Regions from separate parts of the Mycobacterium sp. M23085 genome, predicted to be linked through region 2. Evidence: riboswitches for the same ligand, from Rfam matches in the RefSeq annotation. Region 2 holds a riboswitch; the other holds the start of a gene.
The links. Region 2 has a riboswitch for S-adenosylmethionine ahead of ACIUM1_RS09415 (bifunctional o-acetylhomoserine/o-acetylserine sulfhydrylase). Riboswitches for the same ligand answer to the same signal wherever they lie in the genome.
Positions count from the first base shown of each region.

Region 1: linked by a shared signal. The riboswitch ahead of ACIUM1_RS08445 (hypothetical protein) and the one ahead of ACIUM1_RS09415 (bifunctional o-acetylhomoserine/o-acetylserine sulfhydrylase) in region 2 are both predicted to bind S-adenosylmethionine.

Region 1 covers NZ_CP174280.1:1,881,639-1,888,311, forward strand. The annotation lists gene ACIUM1_RS08405 (zinc-dependent metalloprotease) at 1-712, shown strand, start outside; partial or broken gene ACIUM1_RS08410 (cyclodehydratase) at 749-1,342, shown strand; gene ACIUM1_RS08415 (DUF3761 domain-containing protein) at 1,387-1,560, shown strand; gene ACIUM1_RS08420 (DUF2510 domain-containing protein) at 1,567-1,803, opposite strand; gene ACIUM1_RS08425 (hypothetical protein) at 2,158-2,943, shown strand; gene ACIUM1_RS08430 (hypothetical protein) at 3,088-3,381, shown strand; gene ACIUM1_RS08435 (hypothetical protein) at 3,382-4,440, shown strand; gene ACIUM1_RS08440 (hypothetical protein) at 4,518-4,709, shown strand; gene ACIUM1_RS08445 (hypothetical protein) at 5,314-5,610, opposite strand; SAM riboswitch class IV at 5,618-5,736, opposite strand; gene ACIUM1_RS08450 (DUF732 domain-containing protein) at 5,896-6,273, opposite strand; gene ACIUM1_RS08455 (helix-turn-helix domain-containing protein) at 6,343-6,573, opposite strand.
Region 2 covers NZ_CP174280.1:2,083,959-2,090,631, forward strand. The annotation lists gene trpS (tryptophan--tRNA ligase) at 1-290, opposite strand, end outside; gene ACIUM1_RS09400 (alpha/beta fold hydrolase) at 502-1,299, shown strand; gene ACIUM1_RS09405 (NADP-dependent isocitrate dehydrogenase) at 1,292-2,521, opposite strand; gene ACIUM1_RS09410 (NADP-dependent isocitrate dehydrogenase) at 2,550-4,784, opposite strand; SAM riboswitch class IV at 4,937-5,059, shown strand; gene ACIUM1_RS09415 (bifunctional o-acetylhomoserine/o-acetylserine sulfhydrylase) at 5,222-6,604, shown strand; gene ACIUM1_RS09420 (homoserine O-acetyltransferase) at 6,616-6,673, shown strand, end outside.

The sequences.
Region 1 (6,673 bases), 200 kb from region 2:
GTTCGCCTCCGGGCTGGAGCGGCCGCGCAGCGAGGTCCTGACGTTCCTGGCCGCGCGGGAGGCCGCCCATCACCGGTTGTTCAGTCACGTGCCGTGGCTGGCGAGCCAACTGCTGGGCGCCGTCGAGGCATACGCGATGGGCATGCAGATCGACATGTCCGGCATCGAGGAGCTGGCCCGCGACTTCAATCCGGCGTCGCTGTCCGATCCGGCCGCTATCGAAAACCTGCTCGGGCAGGGCGTTTTCGAGCCCAAGGCAACACCCGCGCAGACCCAGGCGCTGGAACGCCTGGAAACACTGCTCGCGCTGATCGAGGGCTGGGTGCAGGTGGTGGTGGCCGGCGCGCTCGGCGACCGGATTCCCGGCGCGGCCGCGCTGGGCGAGACGATGCGCCGCCGCCGGGCGAGCAGCGGCCCCGCCGAGCAGACCTTCGCGACGCTGGTCGGGCTGGAGCTGCGGCCCCGCAAGATGCGGGAGGCCGCCGCGTTCTGGGAGCGCCTGACGGAGGCCGCCGGGATCGACGCCCGCGACGGCATCTGGCAACACCCGGACCTGCTGCCCGACGCCGACGACCTCGACGAGCCGGCGGGCTTCATCGACCGCGTCATCGGCGGTGACACCAGCGGAATCGACGAGGCCATCGCCAAACTCGAGCGCGAGGGCCAGGGTCCCGACGGCCCCGGACCCGACAGCGGCTCTGTGGATAACTGACGGGAGTCGTCGCCGTCGCCGTGACACAGTTGCGCGGTGACTCAGCGGTGTCAGGCCGTCCTTTCCAGCTATGCGCTGGATCCGGCGTTGCCGGTGCTGCTGCGGCCCGACGGCGCGGTCCAGGTGGGCTGGGATCCGCGCCGCGCCGTGCTGGTCCGCCCGCCCGGCGGCTTGGCCGCGGCCGAGCTGGCCGCGCTGTTGCGGACCATGTGGTCGCCGACCCCGCTCCCCGAGTTGCGGCGCCGCGCGCTCGAGCGCGGCCTGACCGACGCCGACGGTCTGCGGAACCTGGTCGCGCAATTGGTCGATGCCGGGGTCGCGACCGAATGCGGGCGGCCGCGCGCCCGGGCGGCCTCGGTGCGGATCCACGGCCGCGGCCCGCTGTCCGAGCTCTTAATGGAAGCGCTGCGCTGCTCGGGCGCCCGGATCGCACACAGTAGCCAACCGCACGCAGCGGTGGCGGCCGACGACGTCGACCTGGTGGTGTTGGCGGACTTCCTGGTCGCCGACCCGCGGGTGGTGCGCGACCTGCACCACCGGGGCGTCGCGCATCTGTTGGTACGGGTGCGCGACGGCATCGGGCTGGTGGGTCCGCTGGTGATTCCCGGTGTGACCAGCTGTCTGGGCTGTTACTAGGGGGAAGTACACACGGCCCCAAGGGGTCCCTTACCGAGTTGGCGGGAGCCCACACTTTTCCCAACCGGCGTGATGTCGACAATCAGTGCCGACTATCGCCGAATTCCGACAGGTCCCACGGTGGTGGGCTTGAGCTTCCATGTTGGGATGGGACCTACACGCACTCGACGCATCGCCAGGGCGCGTGCTCCCACCACGGTGGCCTTGCGTGAATTCCGTCAGCAACGGGGGCGCGTAGAGGGCGTCCACGCATCACCATCGAAGTAGCGTTCGACAGTTTGATCTTGCTGGTCGGGGTACCAGCCGGGCACGCTCGCACTGGGCACGCCGGAGACTCGCTGACCCTGGGGCACTTTGGGCTTGGCCAGCTTGACGATCACTAGAACAATGCCGCTGATCACCGCTACAATCACGGCAAACAGCAGCAGCAGAATCACCCAGTGCCACGGGCTCATCATCCCCACCCTTCGGTTGACCGGTTGAAGGCTACTCCCAGCCGTGGGGGCGGGGCGCCATCCGGGGGCCCTTGGTGCGCGAGCGGTGCCTGCTCGACGCCCCCGCGGTTCAGTCGCTGGTCTGGTCGGACCGGCCCACCTGCCGGGTCACTGCGGGCCGCCGGTTCCTCGAGCGGTCTCGGATGAACGCCTCAGACCAGAAGGACGAGGGCCTGCACTAACCCGGCACGCCTGGGATAGGACGGTCGGACGTTCGCCGTACCATCCGACAACGTGAGCCCTAGCAACCCCCTCGCTTGGTACCTCGAAATCTGTCGTGATCGTGTAAAGCGCGCAGCGGAAACCCGGCGGCAAATGACCGATGGGTGGAACGAGTACATGGGCGCGGATGAACGACCGCGCCAATTCGACCTCGCCAAATCCGATACGGAAGCTAACACCTGGACGTTCTTCGTCAAAACTCATGTGCCCATGCCGGTCCGGTTGAGCACCCTGTTCGGCGAATGGCTGTACCAGCTCCGAGCGGCGCTCGACGGATTCGTCTTTTACCTCGGTGTGCGCGACAGCGGGCAGAACCCGCCGCCCGCCGAGCGCAGCCTCCAATTCCCCGTGATGCTCGACTCCGTGAAATACGACGGCACCGACCACCGCGGAAAGCTGCAAGCGCTATCGGATACGACATTCGGGCACCTGCGTTATGTACAGCCGTTCAACGCGCACCCCGACCACCGCGCCAATGTCTTGTGGTGGCTGGAGGAATTGGCGCGCATCGATCGGCACCGTCGTGGACATGCTCTCGCCCCGCATATCGTCAAATCGCGTATCGGACTGAAACCACCGCTGCGACTTATCAGCCAACATCTGCCGCAGCTGGCCACGCAGCGCGTACCGATCGACGAGTGGGCACCCATGCCAATCATTGACTTCGAGGCTCCGGCGGACTGGGAGGTATTTCAGGTCAGGGAGCATATGGACATCAGCGACGCCTTGACGAACGAAATCGACGTCACGGAATGGGCAGCGGGCGCCGCTCCGCCAATGAGTACGGTCGACCTCGGTCGACGGATGACGATCTGCGAATCATTCGTCTTGAATGGCCTTATCGACCCCGTGGCGACCGGGAACATCAACCCCCAATAGAGGAGATCCGGAGGCGCCCCTCACGCGCACGGTCCGCGACCGTCCAGCCTCTAACGCCGCCGCCCACTCCTTAGAAGGCGCCCATGGGCTACCCAGCGGCCCGTGAATAGCGATGAACGAGCAAGCTGCATAAACTTGCGCGGTATGGCGCAGGATACATTGCAGGTCGTCCCCGCGGAGCTAGAAGCTACGGCTGGCCAGTGGGAGGCGCTTAGCTCCCAACTGGCGGGTGCGCCGCCGTCACCCGGACAACCATTCCAGGCCACCACGGCTGCCGTGAACGCCGTCAACGCGGCGATCGGCGTCACCGCAGCGTCCTTCACCGCGCGGACGCAGGAAACCGTCGCCGGGGTGACGACGGCCGCCGGTAACTACACCAGCCAAGAGGCCACGTCGGCGTCCGAGATCGGCGCCATCACCGGCGTGACGGTGGTTTAGATGCCCGCCACCCTCTCGCAGATCCAGGCATGGAGCACCGAGCACCTCATCGACGCCGCCGCCTACTGGACCCAGACCGCAGACCGCTGGGAAGACGCATTCCTGACGATGCGCAACCAGGCGCAATCCATCATCTGGCACGGCGCTGGCGGCGACGCACTGCGGCAACGCACCGCAGCCGATGTATCCGTCGTCAGCGGCAAAGCCGACCAGCTGCGGCAGGCAGCCGGGATAGCCCGCAACGGCGCCAGCGACATCAGCGCGGCCCAGCGGCGAGTCCTCTATGGCGTCGAAGACGCCCAGAACACGGGATTTACTGTCGGAGAAGACTTGTCGGTCACCGACACCCGCAGCACCAGCCCGGCGGAACGCGCCACGCGCCAAGCTCAGGCGGAAGCGTTCGCCGCTGACCTCCGGTTGCGCGCCGAGCAACTCGACGGGGCCGACACCAAGGTTTCCGGCCAGCTCACCGCCGCTACTGCCGGTCTCGGCGGCGGTGGGTTTCCGCAGAACTCGACCTCCGATCATGGCGGGCAAGCGCAAAGCAGCAGCGGCAACGGGGGGCAGCCACAACCCGGCCACACCGGTGGGCCGCCACAACCTGCAACCACCAACCACAACGGCGTCCAGTTGGTTGACTTCACCCAGGACAATGCCGCCGGGCCCAATCCACCGCCTTTTGCGCCATGGGACACCCCGGATGGGGCGCCGCCCTCACCGATCCAGCCCGGGGTCATTCCCCAGTTAGAACAGAGCATGACCGCGCCTCCAGCGCCTAAGCCTGGTCCGCCCGCATCACCGCTGCCCAGCCCCTCGACAACCCCACTGCCGAACCCGGCGGCCGCTGCACCGACCGCCGCCGCGCCCGCCAAACCCGGATGCAGCATTTACGACGCGACGAAGGCCCTCCTAGAGCCTGTGGGCGGCACGGTCGCCATCTTGACGGCCGTTCCCGAGGGTGGGACCGGCGTAGGGATCCCCGTTGCTCTCGGTCAAATCGCCCTCGGTACGGCGGCGGTCGCCGATGGTCTGGACGCCGCCGACAAATGCCTACCTTGATGCCGCCAACAGCACACACTGGACGGGTGACTGGCATGCTGAATCCCAGGCACGCCAACGACAGGGAGGACGCGCGCGTGAAGAGGAACCCCCGGTACGGCCTCCCGCTCTACGCGGCGATGTCAGTCCTATTCCTTGCCCTGTTCGTGCTGAACGTGTGCACCCACGGCACCGCCCTGGGCCTGGCCAGCACCGGGGGCCTCACCGTGTTGATGGGCTACCTCGCCTACCGGGCCTGGCTCGGCAAGCGCCGCATAAACCAGCAGTAGACCTACAACGCCACGTCGCCCAACCCGACCCCGGCGTTGATCTCGACCGGCCATTCGCAAGCCCACGTGTGCTCGCGCGCTTTGGCGGACTGGTTTTCTTCCGGGCTGGCATTTGCCACCGTTCGAGCATCGGTGCGGGGTGAAGGCGACGTCCAGCTCGGAAGGTGAAGTGCGAAGGTAGGCGCCCCAACCTACGCTCGGCACGTGCGCGATGTCGTGACCATCGACTCCGAGTTGCGTTTGGTGGCGCTTCTTCGCCGCGCTGCGCAGGAGCGGGGTGGTCCTCTGCCGTCGGTAGACGTGGCGGACGCCCTGCTGGACGAGCGCCGTGAGCTGACTCGACAAGTCGCATGGGAGTCAGACGGGACACGGCCTTTAAAGCGCAAATCAAGTGCAGGTGCGAACTCCGGGAACGGCATTTAGGCACCGGAAATCGGACAATTAGGCGTGTGGCGTGGGGTTTTGCGTCGACAAAGCACGCGCGGTTATCAAACCTTTTTCAAATATCCGGCCAGCAAGTACCACGCATCTAAGTCAGCCCGTTTAGCACAAAGCCAGACAACGCGCACCGGTAACCGCGCCGGTCAGGAGCTAACCACCGGTCTTAGGGGTGCCCTTCGCCGAGGTTCCGCGAAACCCATAGGCAGCTGAGGCATACCCTCACCGTCTGCGCCCGCACCGGCGACGCGTGGTGGGTGACGACCGCGGTCACGTGGGCCTCTTTGCGCCCCCGACGTGGGCCGGTCGCGAGCCACTCGTGCCGGGCCTGCTGGCGTTTGGCGAACAAGCCCATGCACATCTCGGACGTCTTCCACTTTCCGTACCAGTGCGCCGTCGAACCAGGGTCGGCGAATTGGGGGTACATCACGCGCCAGTAGTGGCGGTACGGCTCTTCGTCCATGGTTGGTGCTCCCGTCTTGACCGGCAGCGTTCCCTGCCAGCCCGGGCCTTCTCCGAAGGGCACCGTGCCGGGTGGCGCGGTTGCCGTTCGCCCACGTTCGGAGGCGTGCGGGCGAATCTCTTGGCCGTGATTAATGGTATCGAGACGGGTGACCGGGGCAAGGGTGTTTTGTCCGTTCGGCTCTGAGCCGTGAGGCGGATGGTGCTCGCGGTCACTGTCGCTGCCCTTTGAGCCGCTAGCCGCATCTCGCCACGTCGCCGGAAAAGGGGGCTTGTCCGGTCATCGTCAGACCGTTCCTCCCTGGTGCATCTCCCCTCCCGCGGGGGCGTGCTCCCGGGCTGTGAACTGGGGGCACAAGAACTTCACGGAGTCGGCGACGAAGCGCAGGGACTGGGCGACGTCGACCTGATTGGTCTCGCGGAACTTGGCGGCGATCTGGTCGTCGTTCCAGTCGCTCGCGAAGAAGCGATCGCAGACCCATTTCCCGTTGGCGACGAGGTCGTGGTCGGTACCGGCCATCCCGTCGGCCCTGGTGGCGGCCACGAAGTTAGCCTCGTCCGTCACCGCGCGGGCGGGGCTGCCGCCCATGCCGAGGGCCAGGAAGAACAGCAGGACACCAAACAGGGCGGCCACTTGGCGGCCGCGGCGGTCGATCCGCTTCACGGCTGAGACGGTAGCGAACCAATGTTCCAACCCGAAGCAAATTGAAAAGTCCGGAGGCGGGCGGCAGCCTTAGTCCAGACGTTCGATAATGGCCTGGAGCGTTGTGCCGATGGCCGCGGCGACGTGGCGGAGCTCGATGACGTCCAGTCGGCGTTCGCCCGACTCGTACTTGCTAACGAACGATTGGGGGACGTCGAGCCGCTCGGCGACGTCGACCTGGGTGAGTCCAGCTTCCCGGCGCAACTCCCGCAGCAACGCACACAGCTGCTGGTATTCCACCGAGTAGATGGATTTCTCCACCCGGACAGCGCACATTCGCGCCTCTGAATATCCCAAGTTGGGATATTCTGGCTCCCGCCCGGCCCGGACGCCGTGACCTCGAAGAATCGGAGGGCAAATG
Region 2 (6,673 bases):
TGGGCGGGTACGTGGCTCTGCACGAACACGGTGCTGCGGGCCGGGTCGATGCCCAGCGCCAGATACTGGGCGGCGGTGATCAAGGTGCGGCGGCGCAGCGCCTCGGGATCCTGCGCGAGGGTGATGGCGTGCAGGTCGACCACGCAGAAGAACGCGTCCCAGTCGTCCCCCCAGTCGTCCTGCAGCGCGACCCACTGCATGACGGCGCCCAGCGCGTTACCCAGGTGAAGCGAATCGGAGGTGGGCTGCACGCCGGAGAAAATCCGGCTGGATCCGGTAGCGGTGCTCATGATGCACCGATCTTTTCACGCGCGGCCGCCGGGCCCGCACGCACCGGCGCCCGCGCCACCCGATGTTGCGGTACCGCCGGTACCGCATTTAATGTCGGGTTATGCGCAAGCTCGTCTGCTCGGCTCCTTCCTCGTGAGCCCCGCCCACTCGGCGCCGTCGACTCGTTCGCCGATCCACCTCGGCCCCACAGATGGCTCGGCAGAGCCGGTCTTGATGCTGCACGGCTTCCTGATGTCGCAGACGGTGTGGGAGCCGGTGGCGCCGCGGCTGGCCGAAACCGGCCGCTTCGAGGTCTTCGCGCCCACTATGGCCGGCCACAACGGCGGGCCGTACGCGGGCACCTGGCTGCTGAGCTCATCGGTGCTGGCCGACCACGTCGAGCGTCAGCTCGACCAGCTCGGCTGGGAAACCGCCCACATGGTGGGCAACTCGCTGGGCGGCTGGGTCGCCTTCGAGCTGGAGCGGCGCGGGCGCGCACGCAGTGTGACCGGCATCGGCGCCGCGGGCGGCTGGACGCGGTGGAGCCCGGTGAAGTTCGAGGTCATCAGCAAATTCATCGCCGGCATGCCCGTGCTGTTGCTGGCCCGGCTGTTCGGCCAGCGCACGCTGCGGCTGCCGCTGAGCCGGCGGCTGGCCACCCTGCCGCTGAGCGCGAGGCCGGATGGGGTCAGCGAGCAACAGCTGTGCGGCGTGGTCGACGACGCCGCGCACTGCCCGGCCTACTTCCAGCTGCTGGTCAAGTCGCTGCTGCAGCCCGGGCTGCTGGAGCTGGCGCAGACCGCGGTGCCGGTCCAGCTGGTGCTGTGCGAGAAGGACCGGGTGGTGCCGCCGCGGCGGTTCAGCCGGCATTTCACCGACTACCTGCCGCCCGGGACGAGGATCACCGAGCTCGACGGCGTCGGGCACGTGCCGATGTTCGAGGCGCCCGAGCGGGTCACCGCGGCCATCGCCGACTTCATCGACGAGTGCGCGGGCGGCGCCGACCGGCAACGGCCACCGGCTAGTTAGCCAGCCGTTTCTCCAGGTTCTCCGCGATCGAGTTGAGGAAATCCTCGCTCTGCTGCCACTTCTGGTCGGGCCCGATCAGGATGGCCAGATCCTTGGTCATCTTGCCGCTCTCGACCGTGGACACCACCACGTTCTCCAACGTCTGCGCGAACCCGGTCACCTCGGGGGTGTTGTCCAGCTTGCCGCGGTGAGCCAGTCCGCGCGTCCAGGCGAAGATCGAGGCGATCGGGTTGGTCGAGGTCGGCTTGCCGGCCTGATACTGACGGAAGTGCCGGGTGACGGTGCCGTGCGCAGCTTCGGCCTCGACCGTCTTGCCGTCGGCGGTCATCAGCACGGACGTCATCAGCCCCAGTGAGCCGTAGCCCTGCGCGACAAGGTCTGACTGGACGTCGCCGTCGTAATTCTTGCAGGCCCACACGTAGCCGCCCTCCCACTTCAGGCAGGCCGCGACCATGTCGTCGATCAACCGGTGCTCGTAGGTCAGCCCCTCGGCCTCGAACTGATCGGCGAACTCCTCGTCGTAGACGCGCTGGAATTCGTCTTTGAACATGCCGTCGTAGGCCTTGAGGATGGTGTTCTTGGTGGACAGGTACACCGGCCATTTGGCGTTCAGCCCGTACTTCAGCGATGCGCGGGCGAAGTCCCGGATGGAGTCCTTGAAGTTGTACATCCCCATCACGACGCCGCCGTCTTCGGGGATGGACACCACCTCGTGCACCATCGGCTCGCTGCCGTCGGTGGGGGTGAAAGTGATCGCCACCGTTCCGGGTTTGTCGACCTTGAAGTTGGTCGACCGGTACTGATCACCGAAGGCGTGGCGGCCGATGACGATCGGCTTGGTCCAGCCCGGCACCAGCCGCGGCACGTTCGAGATCACGATGGGCTCGCGGAAGATGGTGCCGCCCAAGATGTTTCGGATCGTCCCGTTCGGCGAGAGCCACATCTTCTTGAGATTGAACTCCTGGACGCGCGCCTCGTCGGGGGTGATGGTCGCGCACTTGACGCCGACACCGTGTTTCTTGATGGCATAGGCCGCTTCGATGGTCACCTGGTCGTCGGTGCGGTCGCGGTGCTCGATGCCCAGGTCGTAGTAGTCCAGATCGATATCGAGGTGCGGCAAGATCAGCAGTTCCTTGATAAACCTCCAGATCACGCGGGTCATTTCGTCGCCGTCGAGCTCAACGACCCGGCCCTTGACCTTGATCTTGGTTTCGCCTGCCATCTCGAGTCCGGCTTTCCCGCTTGCGGCCCTAGCCTGTCGAAGCCGCTAGCGCCTCATTGAATGTCTTGCTCGGCCGCATGATCGCCGTGGTCTTCTCGGTGTCCGGCTGGTAGTAGCCGCCGATGTCGACCGGCTCGCCCTGCGCCTCGGCCAATTCGGACACGATGGTCTCTTCGTTCTCGCCCAACGCGTCGGCCAGCGCCGCGAAGTGCTTGCGCAGCTCGTCGTCGTCGGATTGCGCGAGTTCCTGCGCCCAGTACAGCGCCAGATAGAACTGGCTGCCGCGGTTGTCGAGCTCACCGGTCTTGCGCGACGGGCTCTTGTTGTTCTCCAGCAGCTTGCCGATCGCGGCGTCCAGCGTCTTGCCCAGCAGCTTGGCGCGCTTGTTGTCCGTCTTGATGCCGATGTCTTCGAAACACGCTCCGAGAGCCAGGAATTCACCCAGGGAATCCCAGCGCAGATGGTTCTCCTCGACCAGCTGATGCACATGCTTGGGCGCCGAACCGCCCGCCCCCGTTTCGTACATCCCGCCGCCGGCCATCAGCGGCACGATGGACAGCATCTTGGCGCTGGTACCCAGCTCCAGGATGGGGAACAGGTCGGTGAGGTAGTCGCGCAGGATGTTTCCGGTCGCGGCGATGGTGTCCTGCCCGCGCATCGCGCGCTCGATCGTGTACCGCATGGCCCACACCTGCGGCATGATCTGGATCTCCAGGCCCTCGGTGTCGTGTTCCTTCAGGTACGCCTTGACCTTCTTGCGCAGCTCGACCTCGTGCGGGCGTTCGGTGTCCAGCCAGAACACCACGGTCATGCCGGAGTTTCGCGCGCGGGTGACGGCCAGCTTGACCCAATCGCGGATCGCCGCGTCCGTGACGATGGGCATCCGCCAGATGTCGCCCTCCTCCACGTTCTGGGTCAGCAGGACCTCCCCGGTGTCGAGGTCGACGATGTTGGCGACACCGCCCTCGGGGATCTCGAAAGTCTTGTCGTGCGAGCCGTATTCCTCGGCCTGCTGCGCCATCAGGCCGACGTTGGGCACAGTGCCCATCGTCCTCGGGTCGAACTGACCGTGGGTCTTGCAGAAGTTGATGATCTCTTGATAAATGCGGGAGAACGTGGACTCCGGGTTGACGGCCTTGGTGTCCTTCTGCCGCCCGTCGGCGCCCCACATCTTGCCGCCCGCGCGGATCATCGCCGGCATCGACGCATCCACGATCACGTCGCTGGGCGAATGAAAGTTGGTGATGCCCTTGGCCGAATCGACCATGGCCAGCTCGGGGCGGTGCTCGTGGCAGGCGTGCAGGTCGCGGATGATCTCTTCGTGCTGGGACGCGGGCAGCGACTCGATCTTGTTGTACAGATCGACCAGTCCGTTGTTGACGTCGACGCCGAGCTCGTCGAAGAGCTCCTGGTGCTTGGCGAAGGCGTCCTTGTAGAAGACCTTGACCGCGTGGCCGAAGACGATGGGGTGCGACACCTTCATCATCGTCGCCTTGACGTGCAGTGAGAACATCACGCCGGTCTCGTAGGCGTCCTGCATCTGCTCCTCGTAGAACTCGACGAGGGCCTTCTTGCTCATGAACATGGAATCGATGACGTCGCCGTCGCGCAGCTCGACCTTGGGCTTCAGCTCGAGGGTCTCGCCGCTCTTGGTCTCCAGCACCATCTTCACGTTGCGGGCGTGGTCCAGCGTCATCGACTTCTCGCCGTGGTAGAAGTCGCCGTGCCGCATGGTCGCGACGTGTGTGCGCGAGGCCGGCGACCAGTCCGCCATGCTGTGCGGGTGCCTGCGGGCGTACTCCTTGACGGCCTGGGGTGCACGCCTGTCCGAGTTGCCCTGTCGCAGCACCGGATTGACTGCGCTGCCAAGGCATTTGGCGTAACGCGCACGGATCTGCTTGTCCTCGTCCGTCTTTGGACTCTGCGGATAGTCCGGAATCTTGTATCCCTTGCCCTGCAGCTCCTTGACGGCGGCGATCAGCTGCGGGACCGAGGCGCTGATGTTCGGCAGCTTGATGATGTTGGTGTCGGGCAGCTCGGTCAGCCGCCCAAGCTCGCCCAAGTTGTCCGGAACCCGCTGCTCTTCGGTCAGATCATCGGGGAACTCGGCCAGAATCCGGGCGGCCACGGAGATGTCACTGGTCTTGATCTCGATGCCCGCCGGTTCGGCGAAGGCGCGCACGATAGGCAGGAACGCGTAAGTCGCCAGCAGCGGCGCTTCGTCGGTCAGTGTGTAGATGACGGTCGGCTGTTCGGCGCTCACGGTCCCTCTCCCGGCGTCAATGATGGGTGGAAAGTTTTGGGGGGCTCAGCGTTATGACTGCCACGGTAGCAAGGGAGTTTGGACAGCCGTCGACCTGCACGTGCACCGCGATAGTTGGCACCGACTCGGCACAGTAAGATAGTCTTTGTATTGGTCATGAGCGCCAGCATCAAGCCCCGGCTTGCTGGCCGGCAACCCTCCAACCGCGGTGGGGTGCCCCGGGTGATGACCAGGTTGAGTAGCCACACGAACCGGCTATCCGGCAAGCGCGGGTCCGCCATGACGGGCCCCTGAGTAGACAGGGAAACGTGATGTGCCATCTTGTCGCCCATCCGCGCCTCATCGTGTTTCGCTGCTAGTCGGCCGCGCCGGTTGACGCCCCGTCGTGCGTCCCGGCCGTCCCAGGCAGACTTCCCCTACCAGCAGAAAGCAACCCCGTGAGCCCCGCCAATTCCGATCACGAAACCGATCACGAAGCCGATCCGACCGCACATTGGTCGTTCGAGACCAAGCAGGTGCACGCAGGTCAGCGCCCGGACCCGGCCACCAACGCCCGCGCCCTGCCGATCTACCAGACCACGTCGTACACCTTCGACGACACCACCCACGCCGCGGCCCTGTTCGGGCTGGAAGTGCCGGGCAACATCTACACCCGGATCGGCAATCCGACCACCGATGTGGTCGAGCAGCGCGTTGCCGCGCTCGAGGGCGGGGTGGCCGCGCTGTTCCTGAGCTCGGGACAGGCGGCTGAGACCTTCGCCATATTGAACCTGGCATGTGCTGGAGATCACATCGTCTCCAGCCCGCGGCTCTACGGCGGGACGTACAACCTGTTCCACTATTCGCTGGCCAAGCTCGGCATCGACGTCACCTTCGTGGCGGACCCCGACGACCTCGATTCGTGGCAGGCCGCGGTGCGGCCGAACACCAAGGCCTTCTTCGGCGAGACCATCTCCAACCCGCAGATCGACATCCTCGACATCCCCGGGGTCGCCGGGGTTGCGCACGCCAACGGCGTCCCGCTGATCGTCGACAACACCATCGCCACGCCCTATCTGATTCAGCCGTTCTCCCACGGCGCCGACATCGTGGTGCACTCGGCCACCAAGTACCTCGGCGGCCACGGCTCGGCGATCGCCGGGGTCATCGTCGACGGCGGCACCTTCGACTGGACGCAGGGCCGCTTCCCCGGATTCACCACCCCCGACCCGAGCTACCACGGCGTGGTGTTCGCCGAGCTCGGCCCGCCGGCCTATGCGCTCAAGGCGCGCGTGCAACTGCTGCGCGACCTCGGTTCGGCCGCGTCCCCGTTCAACGCGTTCCTGGTCGCGCAGGGCATCGAGACCCTGAGCCTGCGCATGGAGCGCCACGTCGCCAACGCGCAGCGGGTAGCCGAGTACCTGGCCGACCATGACGGCGTGCTGTCGGTGAACTACGCGGGCCTGCCCGGCTCGCCATGGCATGAGCGGGCAAAGAAGCTGGCGCCCAAGGGAACCGGGGCTGTGCTGGCGTTCGAGCTGGCCGGCGGCGTGGAGGCCGGCAAGGCGTTCGTGAACGCGCTGCAGCTGCACAGCCACGTCGCCAACATCGGCGACGTGCGCTCCCTGGTGATCCACCCGGCGTCCACCACGCACGCCCAGCTGTCCGAGCAGGAACAGCTGAGCACCGGGGTCAGCCCGGGGCTGGTGCGCCTGGCCGTGGGCATCGAGGGCATCGACGACATCCTGGCCGACCTGGAGCTCGGCTTCGCGGCGGCCAGCAAATTCGGTGCGACCGCGGGGGCGTCCGGCACCGATCCGCAGGCCGTGGCGGCGTTCTAAGGAGCCCGGCGATGACGATCTCCGACGTCCCGACCCAGACGCTGCCCGACGAAGGCGAAATCGGCTTCG